DNA from 3 places in the Kaistella sp. CFF1-2 genome. Region 3 is predicted to be linked to each of the others. Evidence: riboswitches for the same ligand, from Rfam matches in the RefSeq annotation. Region 3 holds a riboswitch; each other region holds the start of a gene.
The links. A riboswitch is a leader RNA that binds a small molecule or an ion and turns the genes downstream of it on or off. The one in region 3 is predicted to bind S-adenosylmethionine.
Positions count from the first base shown of each region.

Region 1: linked by a shared signal. The riboswitch ahead of AC5XHR_RS00095 (Na+/H+ antiporter NhaC family protein) and the one ahead of AC5XHR_RS06280 (O-acetylhomoserine aminocarboxypropyltransferase/cysteine synthase family protein) in region 3 are both predicted to bind S-adenosylmethionine.
Region 2: linked by a shared signal. The riboswitch ahead of AC5XHR_RS08480 (hypothetical protein) and the one ahead of AC5XHR_RS06280 (O-acetylhomoserine aminocarboxypropyltransferase/cysteine synthase family protein) in region 3 are both predicted to bind S-adenosylmethionine.

Region 1 is NZ_JCAKLF010000001.1:12,218-19,200, forward strand. Features, by position in the region: gene AC5XHR_RS00065 (hypothetical protein) at 1-113, opposite strand, end outside; gene AC5XHR_RS00070 (hypothetical protein) at 132-977, opposite strand; gene AC5XHR_RS00075 (hypothetical protein) at 1,027-1,851, opposite strand; gene AC5XHR_RS00080 (hypothetical protein) at 1,891-2,490, opposite strand; gene AC5XHR_RS00085 (helix-turn-helix domain-containing protein) at 2,644-4,170, opposite strand; gene AC5XHR_RS00090 (hypothetical protein) at 4,544-5,089, shown strand; SAM-I-IV-variant riboswitch at 5,135-5,230, shown strand; gene AC5XHR_RS00095 (Na+/H+ antiporter NhaC family protein) at 5,275-6,594, shown strand; gene AC5XHR_RS00100 (ankyrin repeat domain-containing protein) at 6,717-6,983, shown strand, end outside.
Region 2 is NZ_JCAKLF010000002.1:712,884-719,866, forward strand. Features, by position in the region: gene AC5XHR_RS08470 (hypothetical protein) at 1-493, opposite strand, end outside; gene AC5XHR_RS08475 (hypothetical protein) at 504-1,151, opposite strand; gene AC5XHR_RS08480 (hypothetical protein) at 1,161-1,964, opposite strand; SAM-I-IV-variant riboswitch at 2,023-2,124, opposite strand; gene AC5XHR_RS08485 (hypothetical protein) at 2,297-2,839, shown strand; gene AC5XHR_RS08490 (HNH endonuclease domain-containing protein) at 2,898-3,893, shown strand; tRNA gene AC5XHR_RS08495 (tRNA-Leu) at 3,988-4,071, opposite strand; tRNA gene AC5XHR_RS08500 (tRNA-Gly) at 4,076-4,151, opposite strand; tRNA gene AC5XHR_RS08505 (tRNA-Leu) at 4,161-4,242, opposite strand; gene AC5XHR_RS08510 (DUF3127 domain-containing protein) at 4,400-4,783, shown strand; partial or broken gene aat (leucyl/phenylalanyl-tRNA--protein transferase) at 4,850-5,487, shown strand; gene AC5XHR_RS08520 (DUF5689 domain-containing protein) at 5,537-6,983, opposite strand, start outside.
Region 3 is NZ_JCAKLF010000002.1:251,483-258,465, forward strand. Features, by position in the region: gene AC5XHR_RS06270 (TonB-dependent receptor domain-containing protein) at 221-2,515, shown strand; gene ctlX (citrulline utilization hydrolase CtlX) at 2,704-3,627, opposite strand; gene AC5XHR_RS06280 (O-acetylhomoserine aminocarboxypropyltransferase/cysteine synthase family protein) at 3,715-5,010, opposite strand; SAM riboswitch class I at 5,127-5,225, opposite strand; gene AC5XHR_RS06285 (glycoside hydrolase family 20 protein) at 5,353-6,983, shown strand, end outside.

The sequences.
Region 1 (6,983 bases), on a different contig from region 3:
GTTCCTCCATCAATATGAAATGCACCTTGTGGGTTTTTAGTGTTAACACCCACTTGAGCTGTTAAATAATTTGCAATACTTAAGACTAATGCAAATGTGATATGTTTTTTCATTTTTAAATCTTTTGGTATTTATGAATTAACTGGTATTGCGTAGCAAAAGTTTGCAGGATCAAGAGGATCTACCTTCCACATACTATTTGTGTCAGTTTGTGGAAGTATAGTACTATCTGTGCCATTTGTTAGGTTATAATTCTCTAAAAATATATATACCGTCATGTCTTGAGCAAAAGTAGCCAAGATTGTTCCTGTGAAAAAATTACGATTTCCAGAATTTGGATCTTTTAAAATTGCTCCCGCATAACAAGTTCCGCCACCAGCAGGTCCGTTTAAGGTAATTCCAGCTCCTGAGTGGGATGTTTCACTGCTTGAAATATAGCCATGCAGCCAATAAGGTCTAGAATCTGAAGAAGAATCTGTATTGTATTGAACTACGAGTCCTACTGAAATTAGCCATTGACCTTTTGTTACATTTACTTTAACCTTGGTATACGTTCTACTTGTGTTGCTGGAGATAACGCTTCCCGCGGGTCCAAAAACGCCCGTTGCTAGTCCTTTTGCTGCATTTAATGCATACCAACTTCCAACACCTTGTGCATCAGATTGTAAAACTCTGTTTTGTTTTTGGTTTCCATCAACCAACTTAAAACCGCTTGGTGCTACCGTTGAAGATGCTGCAGGCGCCACAATATGCACTTTGTGAGTGGGAGAGATTGTTCCAACGCCTACATTACCATTTGCTAAAACCGTCACGTCATTCATTTGCTGCGCAGCTGTATGCGCAGATCCTGTTTTTGGATTGTCTTTTGCACCATCTATATTGAAAACTCCTTGCGGATTTGGGGTGTTTACACCAACTTGTGAGAAAAGTGCTCCTGAAATTAATAGAGCAACTAATCCTATGATATTTTGTTTCATCTTATAATTAATTAAATGATTGTACTTTGTAAGAATAACCTAAGCAATCTTACTCGTTTACAGGAACACCTGTGAAATAATTTGATGTAATTTGAGGATCAAATTTCCACATCGAACCAGTTGTTCCAGCAATTCTGGCCTTATTCTCTACAAGTACATAAATAGTAGCAGCAGCACTAGTTACGTTGACAATTAAAGTCCCGCCCATAAAATTATGAGAGCTATTAATATTTCCTTTCATCATTCTAGCAGCATAAGAAGAATCTGGGGTGTTAATACCTTGTGTTCCTACGATATTAAATCCAGATTGCGTCACACTTGTTGGGCTAGACGACAAATAACCTTTTAGCCAATAAATAGAATTATCGGGTAAGTCAGCAGTTATTTCTAGGTCTATTCCAAGATTTAAAAGCCACTTTCCTTTTGTTAAATTAATGGCCATTGTTGTGTTTTTATAGGATACAGAAGTCTCATCAGATGAAACTGCAGCTTTAGCAGATGATCCATTAATAATTGATTTAGTAGATCCTAATTCCTTCCATGTCGCAACTCCATTGTCATCACTTAATAAGTATTTGTCTTTACCTTGGTTACCATCCTCCAGTCTAAACCCTGGAACTGGAGCGTCACCTGGTTTTACGGATTGTATGTTTAGTTTTTGAGTTGGTGAAATTGTTCCAACTCCAACATTTCCGTTTGGTAAAACAGTTACATCGTTTAATTGTTGGTCAGGCGATGGCGTTAATGAACCTGCATTATCTTTTGCACCGTCAATGTTAAAAACCCCAATAGGTGTATTCGTTCTAATTCCTACTTGACTGAATCCCAAGCTGAACAGACAAATTGAAAATAGGGTGTATATGTTTTTTTTCATTTTTCTATAATTTAATAATTTTTGAAATTTTTGTCGACTTTAAACTAAAAATGGAGGAGGACGAATAGAATTTGTTTGAATTGTCCAATTAGAAAAAGGTTGACTATTAAAAATTATTCTAGTAGTTTTTTCCTCGAAATGAGTTCTAAGAGGAAGACCAACTTGCGTAATTATAGTTCCGAAATACGTGCTATTGCTTGAACCAAGCGCTACAGTGTTCTGATTTTTAGGATTACTAGCGAATGTACCGCTTTCTTCAGTAGAAACCTTTGGTGTGTATTTTACAGTTAGCTTCTTCAGTTTTTTCTGAAAAGCTTGTCCATCATTTTTGAACTTTATTTTTGTTGCTTTAGACGAACCATTTTTTGAAGTTATTGTTTGTTCGTTTAACTGTTCACGGGGAAGAGTCTTTGCACTTATTAAACTTTCCTGATCAGTTTCGCTTTCATGTATTATTTTTCCTGAAACAATTTGTCCTTCATTAAAAATTTGAGCACCATCACTAACATAGATTTGTCCCTGAATTTGAATGGAACCACTCATCAGAATAAAAAACAAGCTCACCCATAAAATTTCTAGTATAGAAAATTTATTAGAAAAGGATGTTTTTGATTTAGTAAAAAAGTCGTTTTTATTCAATGTTGTGAGTATGTTTCTAGGTTTTTATAACGCGATGCAAATTTAGATAGAATTGATGGTACTTAATAAGATTAAACTATCGTTTGGGTGCTTAAAGTAAAATGTTTTATATAGTTTATTGTATTGATTATCAGTTGTGGAAAATTGTAAAATCTATTTTGGCTTAAAATGTGAGTTTTCTGAGGTATTTTCCTCTTTTAAATAGTTGATATATTGTGATGGAGAAATTCCGTTTTTTGCTTTAAAGTTTATTGCAAATTGCGTGTGCGAACTGTAGCCAGCCATTTCCGAAATCACAGCAATTTTGTACTTAAATAGTTGCGGGTTTTTCTTTAGCTCTTTTGATATGTAATCGATTCTAACCGAATTTAGATAGCTGTAAAAATCTTCACCTCGATATTTTTTTAAAAAGTAACCTAGATTTCTTGGCGTAATTTTTAAAATAGTTGCCATTTTGGTTGCTGAAAAATTGAGCGCTGTAAACAAAATTTCCCTTTCAAAAGCTTCCAATCGTTGCAAGATTTCAGCTTCATTATCGAGCTCTTTCTTGAGATTTGTTTGTGTCGTTAGTGTTTTTTCTTTTTCTGAGATTGTATTTTCAGAACTATGATTTTCTTCTCGATTAAGGCGATCTCGCAAGTCTTCGTAGCGCTTTCTTCTTTTTCTAGCAGTGCGAGTTTTATAAAGAATATAAATGGATATCAGAACTATGGATGCAATACAATAGACCATCCATCCCGTGATTTTTGTTTTTTGGCTTTGTAATTTTTTGAGTTCTTTTTTTGATTCATGTAAGGTCAAATCTTTCGAAACCTCCGATTCTTTGTTCGTTAAATCGTTAATTTCATGCAGGATTTTTGTTTGTATAGATGCAGGATCAATTTCGGACTTTAAACGTTCTTCTAAAATTTGTTTTGTCAGAGCTTTTGTCCCGTTCTTTTTTGATGTTTGATACGCTTTATTAAAGAGTTCTAAAGCTTGATCTTTTTGATTTTCTTCAACTAATACTAACGCTTTAGAAAGCTCTAAAATTTCGGATAGTGTTGGATTTTTAGATGGTATCTGACTTATAAGCTGATCAGCTTTGGAAATTGTTTTTTTAGCTTCTTCCGTTTTTCCGCACTTTAATTGTGCAAAAGCCAATTGCGCATAGACCGCAAAAATAAAATTAAGGTCTTTCTTGCGTACTTGGGGTGGAATTAAATTCAAATATTTTTCTTTTTGGATGGCGGATTGGCAATACTTTTCATCAATATCATTAATTTTTGAAAGTATATAATGGGTTTCTGCTTCTTTATAAGGATCATTTGATTGGCCAATTAATTTCTTTTCGCGATCAAGCGCCTCATTAGATTGCATTATAAGTCCTGCTCTTCGATAGGCCAAAAGTAAGGTTAGAGTATAATCGCGTTTTAATCGTGTTGAGTCTGTTTGGTTTCCAAAATGCTCTGCAGATTCCAGTAAATTTACGGCATTTGCATATTCCCCTTGACGAAATTTATTAACTCCTAAAATATAGTACGAATAAGAAAATTCATATGGAGTTTGCGCGTTTTTTAAAGCTTGTAAGCCGTTGTATTCTAAATTTAGATTACTCTCTTTTGCTTGTTTTTGGTGGAACAGAAATCGCTGATGTTTTTCTTCATTAGGATTGCTTTGGCTATATATAGGTATAGCCATTATAAGTAAGAATACTATAATGGGAGTTCTAAGGCACATATTAACACAGATACAAAGAGAAAGATACTCTTTGTATTATGCAAAAATATAGTATTTATTTTGGGAATATTCAATTATTAAGTTAAGATTTGTTCTAAATAATTAATTTAGATTGCTATTATTTTTGATTTCTTGCAATGTAATGGATGTTTCATCTTATAAACTTTGACATTATTCTATTTATCACTTAAATGTAGATTTGTAGTAGACTTATTTTATTGTCCATATTTCGGTGTAGGAATCTGCTTTTTAGAATATAAGCATAATTGATAATTGTGTACTATTTTCAAAATATTTTAATTGTATCTTGCTTGCAGAACGAAAATATAGATTTATGAAAAAGGGATTAGTTCTAATAACCAGTTTGTTTTTGTTGCAATCGTGCGTCGTTTCTACGGCAGCCAAAGTTGTAAAAGGTGCTACAAAAGTGGCTTATAAAACCGTTAAAGGAACCGTTAATGGAATAAGTTGGGCGGTCAAAAAAGCTGAAGGCAAAATTAATGAAGATGGCTTGGATGGAACTTGGAAAATAGTTGGAGTGTATCATGGTACTTTCGACGATTTTCAAAAAGATTCAAATCCAGCAACATCCTTTGAAAGTGAGTGCGGAGAAGCTTTTGATCAGTTAGTTTTTAAAACCAATAAATCCAAATTCAAACAAGCTCATTGTTCATCCGAAGATCAAGATTGGACAAAATATAAATTGAAATTTGGAAAAAATCCGTTAACTAGAGATAAAGAAAATTTTATTGAATACGGGAATAATTCTTATATTTCGGTTATTGATGTTTCTAACAAAACGTTAGTTTTAGAAGGAAATGTGCTTCCCAAGCTTTATTTTTCTGGAGCCAAACTCTATTTATTAGAAAAAGTAAAATAGGTAAGAAAGGTGTTTTTTTCATCTTTCTAATTTTTTATATCTTTGCGGCATTATCAAGAACCCCGAAAGTCGGGTAGCAACCTGCAACAACAAGCAAGGTGCTAAAAACGATAAGCCATTTCTGGAAAAAACGTTGATGCTTCTCTGAATTGTGTTTATCGGATTGATGTAAGAATTACTGATGCATGAACACAATTTTTAAAAATCCTATTTGGGCTTTATTTCCATTTTTCGTTTTTATCCTGGTTTTTCTAGGAGCTGGTATTTATTATAATGATTTTTACGCAATGCCTTCCCCAATCGCAATTATTGTGGGAATTATCGTGGCGTTTATCATGTTAAAAGGTTCCATGAAAGAAAAAACAACTACTTTTTTGGAGGGTTGTGGCGACCGGAATATATTAACAATGTGCATCATCTATATTTTGGCGGGTGCTTTTGCAGCAGTTTCCAAATCCATTGGTAGTGTTGATGCCATTGTGCAATTGGGAATTCAGACGCTTTCCCCTCAATATTATCCCGCGGGAATATTTCTTATAGCTTCATTTTTATCTATTGCCTCAGGAACATCGGTCGGGACAATAGTGGCTCTTGGTCCAATAGCAGTTGGACTTTCAGAGGCTGGAGGTTGCGATATTAATATTGTAGGAGCGGCGCTTTTAGGGGGTGCTATGTTTGGGGATAATCTTTCCATAATATCAGATACAACGATTGCGGCAACTCAAATTATGGGTTGTGATATGCGAGATAAGTTCAAGAATAATTTCAGTTTTGTATTTCCAGCAGCGGTTATTGCGTTTCTAATCTATATTTATATTGGTTCAGGGAATACGGATGGTGTTCAAAATACATTGAGCTCGGAGGCTCAGTCGCCCATACTTATTATTCCTTATCTCGCCGTAATTTTATTGGCTTTCTTTGGATTGGATGTTTTTCTCGTTTTACTTATAGGTATTGCTTTAAGTGGAATTTTCGGTTTTATTTATCATGATTTTAGCTTTTTGGAGTTTGGGAAGAAGGTGTATGAGGGTTTTACAAGCATGACGGAGATTTTTCTTTTGTCGTTATTAACAGGTGGTTTAGCGGCATTGGTTGAAAAAGCTGGTGGAATTGACGCTTTATTAGGTTCAATTCGAAAGAAAATTTCAGGACCAAAGTCCGCTTTATTAGGAATAGGAACTTTTGTGGGATTAACAGATGCTGCAACAGCGAATAATACAATTTCTATTGTCATTACAGGTAAGGTTGCCAAAAAAATTACTGAAGAATTTAATATAAAGCCTAGAGTTACAGCTTCTATTTTAGATACATTTTCGTGTTTTGTACAAGGGATTATTCCCTATGGAGCACAAATTTTAATACTAACGGGTTACAGTAAAAATTCGATTAGTTATCCTAGTTTATTACAAAACAGTTTCTACTTGTTTCTATTACTTATTGCTGTTTTCATATATATAGGAGTCGCTAAAATCCGTAATTCGGATAATTTTACAGCCGCTGAATAAATTTATTTCCTGCATTTTATCACTTTTTTAATATTTCTTTTGGAGGTGTTATTTTTATTCTTAATTTTGTTATTTATAATTATTATAAATAAAATTAACGAATCAATCATACCATATACCTTATGAAAAAGATCTTTTTTGCTGCTGTTTTTTTAGTAGCTGTTGCTTTCGGGAAAGCTCAAAAAAATACCTTATTAGATGGTGCTTTTTGGAAAAATAACCCAACTTTAGAGACTGTAAAAGCAGAAATCGCAAAAGGAAATAGTCCGTCACAACAGAATGGAGGATTCTTTGATCCCGTTGTAATGGCGATTAACAATAAGGTTTCAACGCCTGTTATTCAATTTATGATCGAGCAGGAAGGAAATTCGATTGATAAAAAAACGCAC
Region 2 (6,983 bases), 460 kb from region 3:
TTTTAATGATAATAGCCTTCATCATTTTGTCAATTTCATCTTCACGATCTATGTACTCGGTATTGTCTTTAAAATCTACAATGCCTTCCTTCAGGTATTTTTGAATATGTTTTGAGAGACTTGTGATGGTTTTTGTGCTAAAGTATTTCATATAGCTTTCTTCCCACCAATCATTCTTGGTGTCATGAATAAGATCAATGGCGAATTTTTCATATACCTCTTCAGAGGATTCATCTTCTAAACATTTAGCCATGACGTCTACTTCATTAGCACAAAATAGCAGTCGCAAATGTGCTTCTACATTTCTATTGATGAAATTCTTAATTATCCATGCATTTTCATCTTTCGTGAAATCAAGGGATTCGGAAAAATAATCAGCTTTAATACCCGGATATGGATATAGAACCTCCATTTCGATATAATAGTTTTCGAAGTAGGTAACTTCCACAACTAAGAATTGACCGAGCATCCATTGAACAAATAATTTTGTCATTTTTTATGTTTTAGAGGTTTCCATACATCTTATTTGTTCTTTCAAAGAATTCGACGTTTAGCATTGGGTTAAAGTTTGATATTTTTTGAGAAGAAATTAACTCTGCTAGTATCTCAATTTTAGTTTTTTGATCCATTTTAGAATACAATTCTTCAAAATCTGGATTCAAAATACTCGGAGTTTGAATTTTTGCTTGCAATGAAAACTTCTTTTGTATTCCATTAGCCAGAATATGTTGATTAAGTACTCTTGTTAAATTACCCGTCAAAGTATATCTAAAAGCATTATGTCTTGGAAGTTCTGAGAAATAAATTTCTTCAAGAGTTTTGAGTTTATCGAAGTATTCGTTGTTTTGCCCATCTGAGTCTTCGATTCCAAAAAAACGTTCTTTTATGATTTGATAATAGTCTTTGATGATATCTTCGCTCTGCTTTTCTACTATGTCAGAAATTTGGAAGCAAATTTTGAGTATTTCCTTTTCCCAATATGCTGATGATTCTTTACAAAAAGCACCACTAAGTTTAGGAACTAAAGAAAATGCGATTCCATTGTATGGGTAGAGTAGTTTGATGCAAATCTCTCTTTTGTTTGAAACGTATTTTTGACCAATTAATAAACGGTCTTTATCATGCGTGTATACGATAGTGTTAGTCATCATTTTTAAATTTTATAGTTCACTAATTTGTAACATTATTCCAGCGTCAGGATTCATTAAATCATCTTCATCGAAGATCCAAACCGTATCATCGTATTCTTCTTCATCTTCGGCATATTGGAAGTCGGATAAGTCAACAATCACGCTATCTTTATATTTCATACTATAGGTAAATTGACGATTGTAAACTTCAATTTGTAATTCATCTTTTGAATAGGCCTTGTATTTTGATTTTTCCATACAGATATTCGCGAGCTCGACAGCACAATCTTTCGCGTCGCAATCTCCAAAATAGGGTGTTCCATAAGAATCATCGTCTGAATCATAAGTGATTGAACCTTCATATTGTATGACTTCTCCATCGAGGCATTTTAAACTTAAGTAGATGTCATCATCAGTACCCATAATAAGAGCTTTTCTTCCGAGGATTGTACTTAATTCTTGGTATAAATTTAAATCGTAGTCAAATATTTCTGTACAACGGTAATGCCCGTTTAGAAAAATTTCTTCTTCATAAATTTCAAATACTTTATTGTACGATTCTGCTTTTTGGGAACCGTATTTTGATGTGTGATAAAGTTCAAAATACCCTTCAAAGAACTTGAGAATGTCTTTGTTTTTAGCTTTTGCAATAATTGATGTGCGTTCTTCATAGCCGTCATTTTCATAAGACTCACCGCTTATGTAGTTGTTGTAAACCATGAATCGGACCATATCAATCGTTTTAAGACAATACTTTTCGCCTCGTACTTTTTGGAAGCCTAAGTGTTCTGGCTGTGTACTAGATAAATCTGTACTTAAATTGGTTGTAGACATATGATATAATTTATAATGTTTCAATTACAAATCATAACAAGAGAAAAATTGTGGGAAATAACCTTTTTTATTTTGGCAGGTTTGCCCTCATTCTATACCACCGTGGCAGGTTAAAGCTCGGTTGGTGTTCTGAAATAATCAGAATCTCTTGATGATATGTTGCAAATATAGAAATCTTTTTTAGAATTGAGTGCAAAAACAATAAAAATCCCTATTTTTAAATGTTTTCATTAGAAAAGTAATGAATTTACTATGATCAGCAAATAATTCTTTAGATAAGAGAATCAATAAAGTGTTTTTTTTTAACTATAAAAGTATTTTATTTGAAAATAATGAGCTACACACCAGAACTACAAAAGGTAATTGACCAACTAAATCTTAAGAAAGAGAATATTCTTTACTTAACTATTAAAAATGTTTACCTTGATGAAATGAGGGAACAATTAAAAAATGTTGAGTATCGAGATAATACGGAGTTTTTTAGGAGAAAACTTTTTATTAAGGGTAAAGATGGTTTACCATCTCATGAAATGAAGCCTTTGAAGTACATTTTATTTCAAGGAGGCTACGAGCCAAATAGTCCCAGGTTATTAATAGGCTTAAAAGGGTGGACCTTGGACAAGAAAAAGTTTCCAGATACCCTGGACATCCAAGGACATGACATTTATAAGGGCATTTGCTTATTACTTGATACTATTGTATTTGATTCTCAAAGAGGGCGGTTGTACCGGGATATTCATAACTTGAAGAAACCAGAAAAAGTTATGGCTAAAGTTCCTGATAAATCTGTTTTACCTAAAAAAGAATCAGTTAAGAAAGGAATGAAAAAGCACAAGCTAATTTTGGAAATTAGGAAAAGGAAAAAGAACATTTGATTTATTACAACGAGCCAACATGCACTTACCTCATTCCCAAAAACTTCCTGTAAACCTTTTGTCTGCTGTTTTTAATAGAACAACAGCAACATATAAGTATTATTGGTTGCTTGCATTAATTGAATCTGTAGAGCAAGGGAAGTTGGAGATTTCTAAACGAGAATTGTTTTCAAGAATGATTAGCGCTTCTTGGTATACAATAAACTATTTTCACTTGTCTTTTGGAGCTTTTGATATGATTGAAGATGCAATTCTGAAAATTAGAGAAACAGAAGGAATAACAATCGACGAAAATAGAACAGAAATACTAAATCAATTATTATCATCAAATAATAAAGAAACAGTAAGAGTCTTGAATCATTTTGATAAAAATGTTCCGCATTGGTTTCTTTCTCCTTGGTTCCCCAACAAATCAAAAAAAGATGTATATAATGCTTCTCAAGATTTTGAGAAGAAGGCAATTTACGGTTTAGAAAAGGATTTTATTAAGATAAACCCTTTGTGGCAGAACTATTTGACGAAAAATTCTAAAATTTTAAAAGAGTTTTGTTATTGGAACTTAGCTTTGTTTTTACAAACAAGAAACCCTAATGTTCCAGACATTCCAAATAAATTAATCAAGCCAGCAACTAGAAATAGCCTTGTAAATCAGACTAAGGATTATTGGAAGTTGGTTTTTAAAGAGATGGGATCTATAGAATGTATATTTACTGGAAACAGACTAGACTACTCTGAAAAGAATTTCGCTATTGATCATTTTGTTCCATACGCTTTTGTCTCACATGATCTAATTTGGAATTTAGCTCCCGTTGATAGAACCTTTAATTTGTCTAAAAGCGACAGGTTGCCATCGTTTGATGTCTATTTTCACAAGTTTAAGGAATTACAGAAGAATGCATTCGAAATACATTTAAGCAACAAGTCCAGTAGCAAATTTTTAGATGAATACCTTACAATATTTCCATCCATTAATTCTTTTGATGAAAAATTGTTTGAAAACACAATACAACCATTACTTACTATAGCGAACAATAATGGCTTTCTTTATTTTTAAATAGATCAAACTATTCTAAAATAAATTAGCCACCCTTTTGACCACCCTAAAAACAAAAAACCCTCTGTTAACCTAAGTTACAGAGGGTTTAAAGTACCCCAGACGGGACTTGAACCCGTACGTCCTTGCGGACACAGGATTTTAAGTCCTGCGTGTCTACCAATTCCACCACCAGGGCGTAGTGGAGCGAAAAACGGGATTCGAACCCGCGACCCCAACCTTGGCAAGGTTGTGCTCTACCAGCTGAGCTATTTTCGCATCGATTTGTGCGGATGAAGGGACTCGAACCCCCACGCCGTGAAGCACCAGATCCTAAGTCTGGCGTGGCTACCAATTACACCACATCCGCAAATTTTTATAAAGAACTCCTTTCTTTTTTGTGAGTGCAAATATAAAGCATTTTTATTTATACTCACAAATTTTTTTCAGAATTATTTTTAATAATAAATTTCATTTATTCGGCAGTACCATTCATTTTTGTTATTTTTACAAAATAAATATTTGCAATGGAATTACAAGGAACAGTTAAGAAGATTGGTGATACTCAGACGTTTGGATCTGGGTTTCAGAAAAGAGAAATGATTTTGCTTACGCAAGAACAGTATCCACAGCCTATTAATGTTGAGTTTTTACAAGATAAAATTTCTTTATTAGATACTATTTCAGAAGGTGAAAATGTGAAAGTGGGTATTAATATTAGAGGAAGAGAGTGGACGAGCCCTCAAGGTGAAACCAAATATTTTAATAGTATTGTAGGTTGGAGAGTAGAAAAAGTAATGGATGGCGGGGTAGAACCTACACAAGCGATGCCTTCGAGCGCCGCTAGTTCAGCACCTGCAAGCAACGGGAATCCTTTCCAAGAGGAAGAAGATGACGATTTGCCATTCTAATTAAGAATAAAGTTACAAAAACCGAATCCTCTTTTTTTAAAGGGGATTTTTCATTTATTTTGACCTATGATTTTTCTTTCGGATACGCATCCTAATTTTCCAGATCCTCATTTTTATCACCCACCAGGCGGTTTGCTCGCGGCAGGAGGAAATTTAAATGTCGATTATGTTTGGGAAGCGTATCAAAATGGTATTTTTCCTTGGTTTAATCCCGACGAAGAAATTTTGTGGTGGTGTCCCGATCCGCGTTTTGTTTTATTTCCTTCAGAATTGAAAGTTTCCAAGTCAATGCGGAAGATTTTTAAAGATGAGGTTTTTCAGTTTACGGAGAATGCTTGTTTTGAAGAGGTCATCCGAAGTTGTCAGGAAATTGAACGACCAGATCAAGATGGAACTTGGATTACCGAAGATATCATTAATGCTTTTTTAGAGCTTAATCTGCAAGGAAAAGCCAAGAGTATTGAAGTTTGGCATGAAGGTGAATTAGTCGGTGGATTTTATGGAGTAATTGTTGGTCGTATATTTTTGGGGAAAGTATGTTTTCTAGGATGAGTAATGCTTCCAAAGCGGGTTTCATTCAATTTGTTTTGAGATATAGCGAAGTGTTTGATGTTATTGATTGTCAAATACATTCTAGCCATTTAGAATCATTGGGAGCAAGAAATATCCCAAAATTAGAATTTTTAAAATATCTTAAAAAATAAAAAAGACCTCAATTTGAGGTCTTTTTTATTACTATAGTGTGTGTTCAGATTATTTCTTAACACCTCGTACGATGACTTTGTCAAGTTCCCAAGAGACTGAAGCTCCTGCAACAGATGTATATTTAAAAGCAATAACAACGGATTTTCCTTCGTATGCTTTCAAACTGATTTTTCCAGATGAGACAAAGCCTGCGAAACCGCCTAGGTCGGTGTCGTAAACCGCATTGGTAGCTTTTGCCCAAGTCGTAGTTGCCACGTTCCCTGTATAGTTTTCGGTTACATAAACTTCTAGTGGATTTCCATTGAATCGGCCATCGGTTTCAAAACTAAAGAAAGGGTCGGAGTAACCGCTTAATGCAATCGGTTTAGAAACTAACCAGTCTTCATTAGCTTGTCTGTTTCCGTCAAGAAATGCGCTTGGTCTAGGATTTCCGAAATTAGTCGTTGTCCATGTCTGTGTTCCTAAAACGTTTACTGCAGTCCAATTTGATAAGTTATCAAATCCTTCTTTGAAAATAGTAGCCGTTGGTACCGGAGTAGTTCCATCGCAACGTGGATTATCTAAATCAGCTCCTCTTAAGTTAAGAATCCAGATCTGATATTTTCCGTTATAGTAACTTAAGATACCCGTTACGTCTCCTTTTCCAGTATCAATATCCGTAGAGCTGGCTTTAAAAGGGAAGTCTCTTGTTCCAAAATCTGCATAACCCGACGTTGTTAAATCAATTTTGTTTCCGCTACAATCTTCAAGAGTTCTTGCGGTTGTATTCGTTCCTTCAGCATAGGTTTTTCCTAAATCCGTTTCAATAAATTGTAGATCTTTGATTCGGATATATCGGCCGACATCTGCTTTGGTAAGTTCATTAATTTTCTTAACCGTTGGAGTTACTGTCGTAATTGGACGATCAGTTCTGAAGAAGTGTTTATAGGTTTCTTCCGGATTTACTTGTCCAACATTTCCTTGGAAAAGCGCACCTAACTGTACTTCTCCATTTTTGTCATTGATGTAAAGATCTTTAAGGCCAATCGTTACGGTTCTACCAATTTGGAAACGACGATCTAGGAAAAGGTCATTAACATTAATATTAACTGCGATACCACCCGTTTCATCTTCTACGTAAACTTTTTTGAATAAGTTCCCTGCCGCATCATTACCAACAACTTTTGCTGTTAATGTTGCATTTTCTGTAATTTGATAAAGAGAACCTTTGTAGTACTCTTTTACTTGAGCAACTGTTTTTGGTGTTGCAGAAGCGTCCACCTGACAAGTTGCTGTTAATTTATCTAAACGAGGTCCTTTCATGTCCAAATCAGAATCGTTTACGATGTAGAATTGGTATGAAGAGTTGAATTTGCTTAAAATTCCAACAAATTTCCCGTTTCCTGAAGGTAGATTTTTGTTCGCAAATGTAGCGTAACCACTGTTTCTCACGACTCTTGTTGTAAGCGTAGTATTAGGGTCGTTGATTTGTCTGTCAATACTTATTCCCTCTGGA
Region 3 (6,983 bases):
AATTATTTTTCAATTTTTATTAAATAGGTATGTAACAATTCCAGAAGTTGAATTGTCTATTTAATAGAAATAATAAGTAAATTAAAATTTAATAATTGATTTTCAATTAGTTATAAATATTAAATACATATTTTGTAACTACTTTGCATAACCAACTACTTATTAATCAAAACAACCCAAAAGCTGCTTAAAACTAGGTCGCTAGAAAAAAATAAACATCATGAAAAAGAGTCTATTCACCATAGCAATACTTACTTCCATGCTAGGTTTTGCGCAAGAAAAGCAGAAAATAGATACAGCCAAAGTATCGAACATCCAAGAAGTTATGATGACCAAAAAGGTCTTCAAAAAAGAAAGCGACCGCTTTGTTTATGATGTTTCTAACGCACCTGCAGTCAAGGGAAACACGACTTTTGAAGTTCTCAAACAAACGCCACTACTCTCTTCTACCGATGATAAAACCTTCCGTATTGCTGGAAAAAACAATGCTTTAGTGTACATCAACGGGAGAAAATCCAATATGGATGCGGAATCTTTGGCTTCGTTCCTAAAAAATACACCAGCGGAAAACATTCAAAAAATTGAGGTGATTACCATGCCTGGAAGCGAATATCAAGTGGAAGCTTCAGACGGAATTATCAATATCGTTTTGAAAAAGAAAACGACCGATGGCTGGAATGGAAACATGAGAATGGCTAATACGCAAAGTAAATACAACAATCAATCGGCTAGTTTTAGCACAAATTACAGAAAAGATAAATTTGGGTTGAGTGCAAACCTTTCTGGCGGAAGCAATACCGAGGCTCAAGAGTATGTTTTACGAAACGGAAATTCAACTTCGACAAACGAATCTATTGGTAAAACATCCGATCCAAATAAAAACCTTGGCGGTTACGTCAACACCGATTATCAGCTAAATGACAAATCCAATATTGCATTAACTTGGAACACTTGGGCAAATAAAAGTTATGATTCGAGAATGGAATTTTTTAATACCATTCGAACATTTGATAAAGACAAAAATGCTTGGGCAACAAAATATACGCAAACCAAAAACAAGGAAAACGCACGTAGCTACAACAATAATTTTAACCTAAACTACGAGCTAAAAACAGACAGTTTAGGAAGTAAATTAAACCTAAATGCCGCTTATTTAAACTACAGACGATTTCAATCAACGGATAATTTCACCTATTTGAGCACGGCAGACCAAAATTCGTATCAAAAATCGCAATATGTGTATCAAAATATGCCGCAAAAAATCAACAATTTTTCGACGATGGCAGATTTTATTCAGAAATTCATAGGAGATTTTACACTTTCTATTGGCGGAAATTACAACCATACCCAAACTGACAACGACACAAAAAACATAACAACCATTTATGATCCAAACGGAAACATAGCTGATTTGAAGGACGAAAATGGAGATAAACTAGAAAATCCAAAGTACGAACCTAACCATTTCATCTACAAAGAAAATATTATTGGAGCGTATGTTACCGCAGAAAAAAAATTCTCGGAAAAATTTTCTGGAAAAGTAGGAACTCGTTTTGAATACACGAAAAGTTTAGGAACATCAGACAATGCACCTGATCCAAGTTTGGCTAAAATCGACAGAAACTATTCCAATTGGTTGCCTTACGTCAGCATGAACTATGCAATTAACGATAACAATAATGTTTCGTATGCCTTCTCAAGCCGTATGCGAAGACCAAGTTTCTGGGAATTAAACCCAGTTCGAAATATCCTTACCGATACCAACTATACGCAGAATAATCCCTTTGTAAAAGCATCATCTAGTTACAATCAAGAGTTAACGTATATGTACAAAAATTCCTATTTCTTGATTTTGAATCATTCTTTGATGCAAGATGTAATTACGCAAGTTCCGTTGCAAGGAATCCCGACTAGGCCCGATGGAACGACATATGACAAGCATCAATTACGTTACATTCGAACCAATTTTGGAGACAGACAAGAAATGTCACTTACATTTGGAATTCAAAAATCTTTGTTTAAACAATATTGGACAACCAATTTCAATGTTGGAGTTCAACGAAATATCAATGACGGTAGCTTAAGCATCGACCCAACTTCAGGCGACACGTTTCCAGAATATCAAAATTCGACAAAATCCACGAGTTTCTTTATTCAAACCAATAACACCATCCGTCTAGACAGAGCAAAAACATGGTTTGCGGGCGTAAATTTCTTCTATGTTAATAAACAACAGATTGAACTTGGCTTGCTGAAAGGCCTAGGGAGTTTGGACCTCAGCATCAAAAAAATCTGGAACGACTGGACGTTTGCTCTAAATGCAACTGATATTTTGAAAACAAACGTTGTCGTGATCGAAGATTATCAGGACAATGGAAACTACAATTACGTAAGCAATGATCAGTTTAGACGAAATGTTTCGTTGAGCGTTGTGTACAATTTTGGAAATCAGAAAATCAAAAAAATGCGTAGTGTAAACAGTGCTGCAGACGAAATTAGAAACAGAACAAGATAAGTTCACTTCATATTAAATTATATTTTTCAAAGAAAAAACTTCAGCGTTTGCTGAAGTTTTTTTGATTTTTATTAGAAGCTATTTCCTGCTGTCCGCTGTATCTTTAGGCTTGTGGCTCGGACGGCTCCGCTTCGCTCCGCCGCCTCACGTCAATCCCAAAGGATGCCGCTTCCATCAGGGCTAGAGATTTATGCTTTCGGTAAAAAAACCTCCGCTAACATGCAACGAGCACTTCCGCCACCATTGGTTTCAATTGTTGTTAAATCCGAAGAAATAATCGCGTTGTAGTTTTCGATTTTCTGAATTTGTTCTTCATTTAAAGAATTCTTCGCAGCGGCGCTCATAACGAGAAAAGGAGTTCCTTCCGTATTGCGAACTTGAAGCATATTTCCAGCAAATTGCTGCATTTGTCCTTCTGAAATTTCGATGATTTCCTTTCCTGAGTTCTCAATAGTTTCTACAACATTCTTGCGTTCCTGCTCATCATCAATACAATCCAAACAAATAACAACATATTGATCAGCAACACACATCATCACATTGGTGTGATAAATTGGTAATCGTTCATTTCCTGCCGTTTGATAGGAATGAAAAACAACCGGTTTATAACTAATCGATTCACAAAAATCGATAAATAACTTTTCATCTAAACGCAATGAAACAGAACCGTAGGCTAATTTATTTGGATGATCGAAAATCATACTTCCCGTTCCTTCTAAAAAACGATTTTCATTTTCAAAACGAGACCAATCGGTTACTTTAGAGATTTCGAAACCTTCGTTTTTAACAAAATCTAAAATATCTTGACGTCTTTCTACACGTCGATTCGGAGCAAACATAGGATACAAAACAACTTCTCCATCCTCACCAAAACTCACCCAATTGTTTGGGAATATAGAATCTGGCGTATGCGGATCCAGCGTATCTTTTACCACCAAAACACGAACCCCTGCTTCTCTAAGTTTACTAACGAAATTTTGAAATTCTTCTAATGCTTTGGCTTGCGTATTTTGACTTTTGTCTTGAACTTGAAAATAGTTATTTTCTGCCGTTTGCGCGTTAAAACCAAATGCGATAGGTTCCACCATCAAAACAGTATCCGTTGTTTGCATAATATTAGACTTTTCGCAAATGTACTAAAGAAAAGGCTCTGCAACAAGACAGAGCCAAAATTGAAAATAAAAATGAGAAATATGGGTTTACAACGTATCTAAAGCCTGAGATAAGTCGGCAATGATATCGTCGATATGTTCAATTCCCACGCTTAAGCGCACCAAGCCTGGAGAGATTCCAGCATTTTTCTGTTCTTCCTCAGAAAGTTGTTCGTGCGTAGTCGAAGCGGGATTAATAATTAATGTTTTTGCATCACCAACATTGGCTAAATGCGAAATTAAGTTCAAATGATCGATTAAGCCAACAGCGGCTTCTTTTCCGCCCTTCAATTCAAACGTTAAAACACCACCAAAACCTTTGGTTAGGTATTTAATTGCGTTTTCATAGTCGGGAAAACTGGGCAAACCTGGATACAAAACTCGAGAAACTTTCGGATGATTTTCTAGATAATTAGCTAGTTTCAAAGCGTTTTCAACTGTACGTTCCACACGAAGAGAAAGCGTTTCTACACCTTGCAAAAGTAAAAATGAATTGAAAGGTGAAATCGCTGGACCAAAATCTCGTAATCCTTCTACGCGCGCTTTAATGATAAATGCAATATTTCCAAAAGGTGAATTTTTTCCGAAAACATCAGCGAAAACCAATCCGTGATACCCTTCTGAAGGTTGAGAAAGCAAAGGAAATTTCGGAGAACTCCAATCAAAAGTTCCACCATCCACAATCACACCACCAATGGAAGTTCCGTGACCTCCAATCCACTTTGTAGCCGATTCAACAACGATATCTGCTCCATGCTTGAATGGATTGAACAAGAAACCTCCCGCACCAAATGTATTATCAACAATTAACGGAATTCCATGTTTTTTTGCCACCGCAGAAATCGCATCAAAATTGGCAATATTCAATGTCGGGTTTCCAATGGTTTCCAAATACAAGGCTTTTGTATTTTCATCAATTAAAGCCTCAAAATCTTCTGGGTTATCATCTTTTGCGAAACGCGCTTCAATGCCCAATTTCTTAAAACTCGCCTTAAATTGGTTGTGCGAACCACCATACAAATACGGCGCCGTCACAAAATTATCGCCTTGCTGCAAAATATTAGTGATTGCCAAAAATTGAGCCGCATGACCAGAAGCCACCGCCAATGCTCCCGCCGCTCCATACAAAGCAGCAATTCGTTTTTCGAAAACATCCGTAGTTGGGTTCATAATTCGGGTATAGATGTTCCCGAATTCTTTTAATCCAAAAAGATTCGCGCCGTGTTCTGCGCTATTAAAGGTATACGAGCTTGTTTGGTACAAAGGTACCGCTCTAGAATTCGTCTCTTGATCAACTTCGTGACCCGCATGCAATTGCAATGTTTCAAAATGTAATGTACTCATCTTTTTAATTTTTTTAATACCGAAACATCAGCTTTAAAAGAAGCGAAAGAGCATAAAAAAACTCCTTCGACAAGCCGAAAGAGTGAGTATCTTGAAAATAGAATTCTACTGTATTCGTCTTATCTGTTCCTTTTCAGGTTGAAAGTAGCACCTTATTTTTCAACAGGTTGCTAAGGTTTCATCGGGTCAATTCCCTCCGCCTTTCTTGATAAGTGATGTGTTCAATGATCGTTTAACATGACAAATGTAAATCAAATATTTTAATCTACCAAATAAGTGGACTAACCTTTTTTTTGCGTATTCATTAAAAAAATCTAAATTTAGAATTCTAAATCTTCCTTTATGAAACGAAGCCTACTTGCTTTTCTTATTGCATTATTTGCAACGCAATTTGTATTTGGACAAACTAAATTAGCGCTAATTCCAGAGCCTGTTTCAGCAAGTTACTCGAACTCGTCATTTGCTATCGAAAAGCAGCTTCAGCTCATTGACAAAAACAACCCGAATTTGGCTAAAGAAGTGGATTTATTTAATCATTTTCTAAACAAATATCCGTTCGAATTTACCAATCAAAATTCTAAAACGAAAGTTTTCGTTGAAAAATATACGTCGAAAAACGAAGATGAATATCAATTAAACTCCGATGGAAAGTCGAAATCAATTCACATTCAATATACTTCGCCAGCGTCTAAATTTTATGCAATACAAACGTTAGTGCAAATTTTAAAACAAAGCAAAGACAATCAATTTCCTGCATTGCAGATAACCGATTATCCAAAATTTGAATATCGTGGAATGCATCTCGATGTTTGTAGACATTTCTTTACTATTGACGAAGTGAAAAGTTATTTGGACTATCTAGCGATGTATAAATACAACAAATTTCATTGGCATCTTACAGACGATCAAGGTTGGAGAATTGAGATTAAAAAATACCCGAAATTAACTTCTGTTGGTGGATTTAGAATCGGTTCTCAAGTTGGTCACTATGCTGATATGAAATTTGATGAAATCCCATACGGTGGGTTTTACACACAAGATCAAATTAAAGATGTTGTTGCTTATGCTAAAAAACTCCATATCGATGTAATCCCCGAAATCGAAATGCCTGGTCACGCTCAAGCAGCGTTGGCGGCTTATCCAGAATTCGCTTGTACTAAAGGACCTTTCGAAGTATGGAAAGAATGGGGCGTTTCGGAAAATATCTTTTGCCCAACAGAAGAAACCTTCACTTTTTTAGAAAATGTTTTATCCGAAGTAATGCCGCTTTTCCCGTACGAATACATCCATATTGGTGGAGACGAAGCTCCCAAAACTGTGTGGAAAGAAAGTCAGTTTGTACAAAATTTGATGAAAGAAAAAGGCTTCAAGAACGAAATGGAAGTTCAAAGTTACTTCATCACCCGAATTGAAAAATTTGTGAATTCCAAGGGAAAACAAATTATTGGTTGGGATGAAATCTTAGAAGGTGGACTCGCTCCTAATGCAACAGTTATGAGTTGGACAGGTATTGAAGGCGGAATTCATGCCGCAAAAACACAGCATAAAGCGATTATGACGCCTACTTCTACCAATTATTTTGACTACTATCAAGGAAATCCAGAAACAGAACCTATTTCAATCGGAGGCGACCTTCGTTTGAAAAAAGTGTACGAATATCAGCCAATACCGAAAGAACTAGATGAAGCGCAAGCCAAATATATTTGGGGAACCCAAGGAAATTTATGGACGGAATATATTTTGAATTTTCCACATGTTCAACATATGATTTTCCCAAGAATGCTCGCTCTTTCTGAAGTGGCTTGGGGAACTTCAAAACCAAAAGAATACAAAGCGTTTGAAAACCGTGTTTTAGAGCATTTTAAAGATTTTAATAAGTTAGGAATTCGATATTCAAAGGCTATTTTTGAAGTTTCGGATCAGATCACTAAAAATGCGGATGGAACTATTAAATATGAACTTTCGGCCGCAAA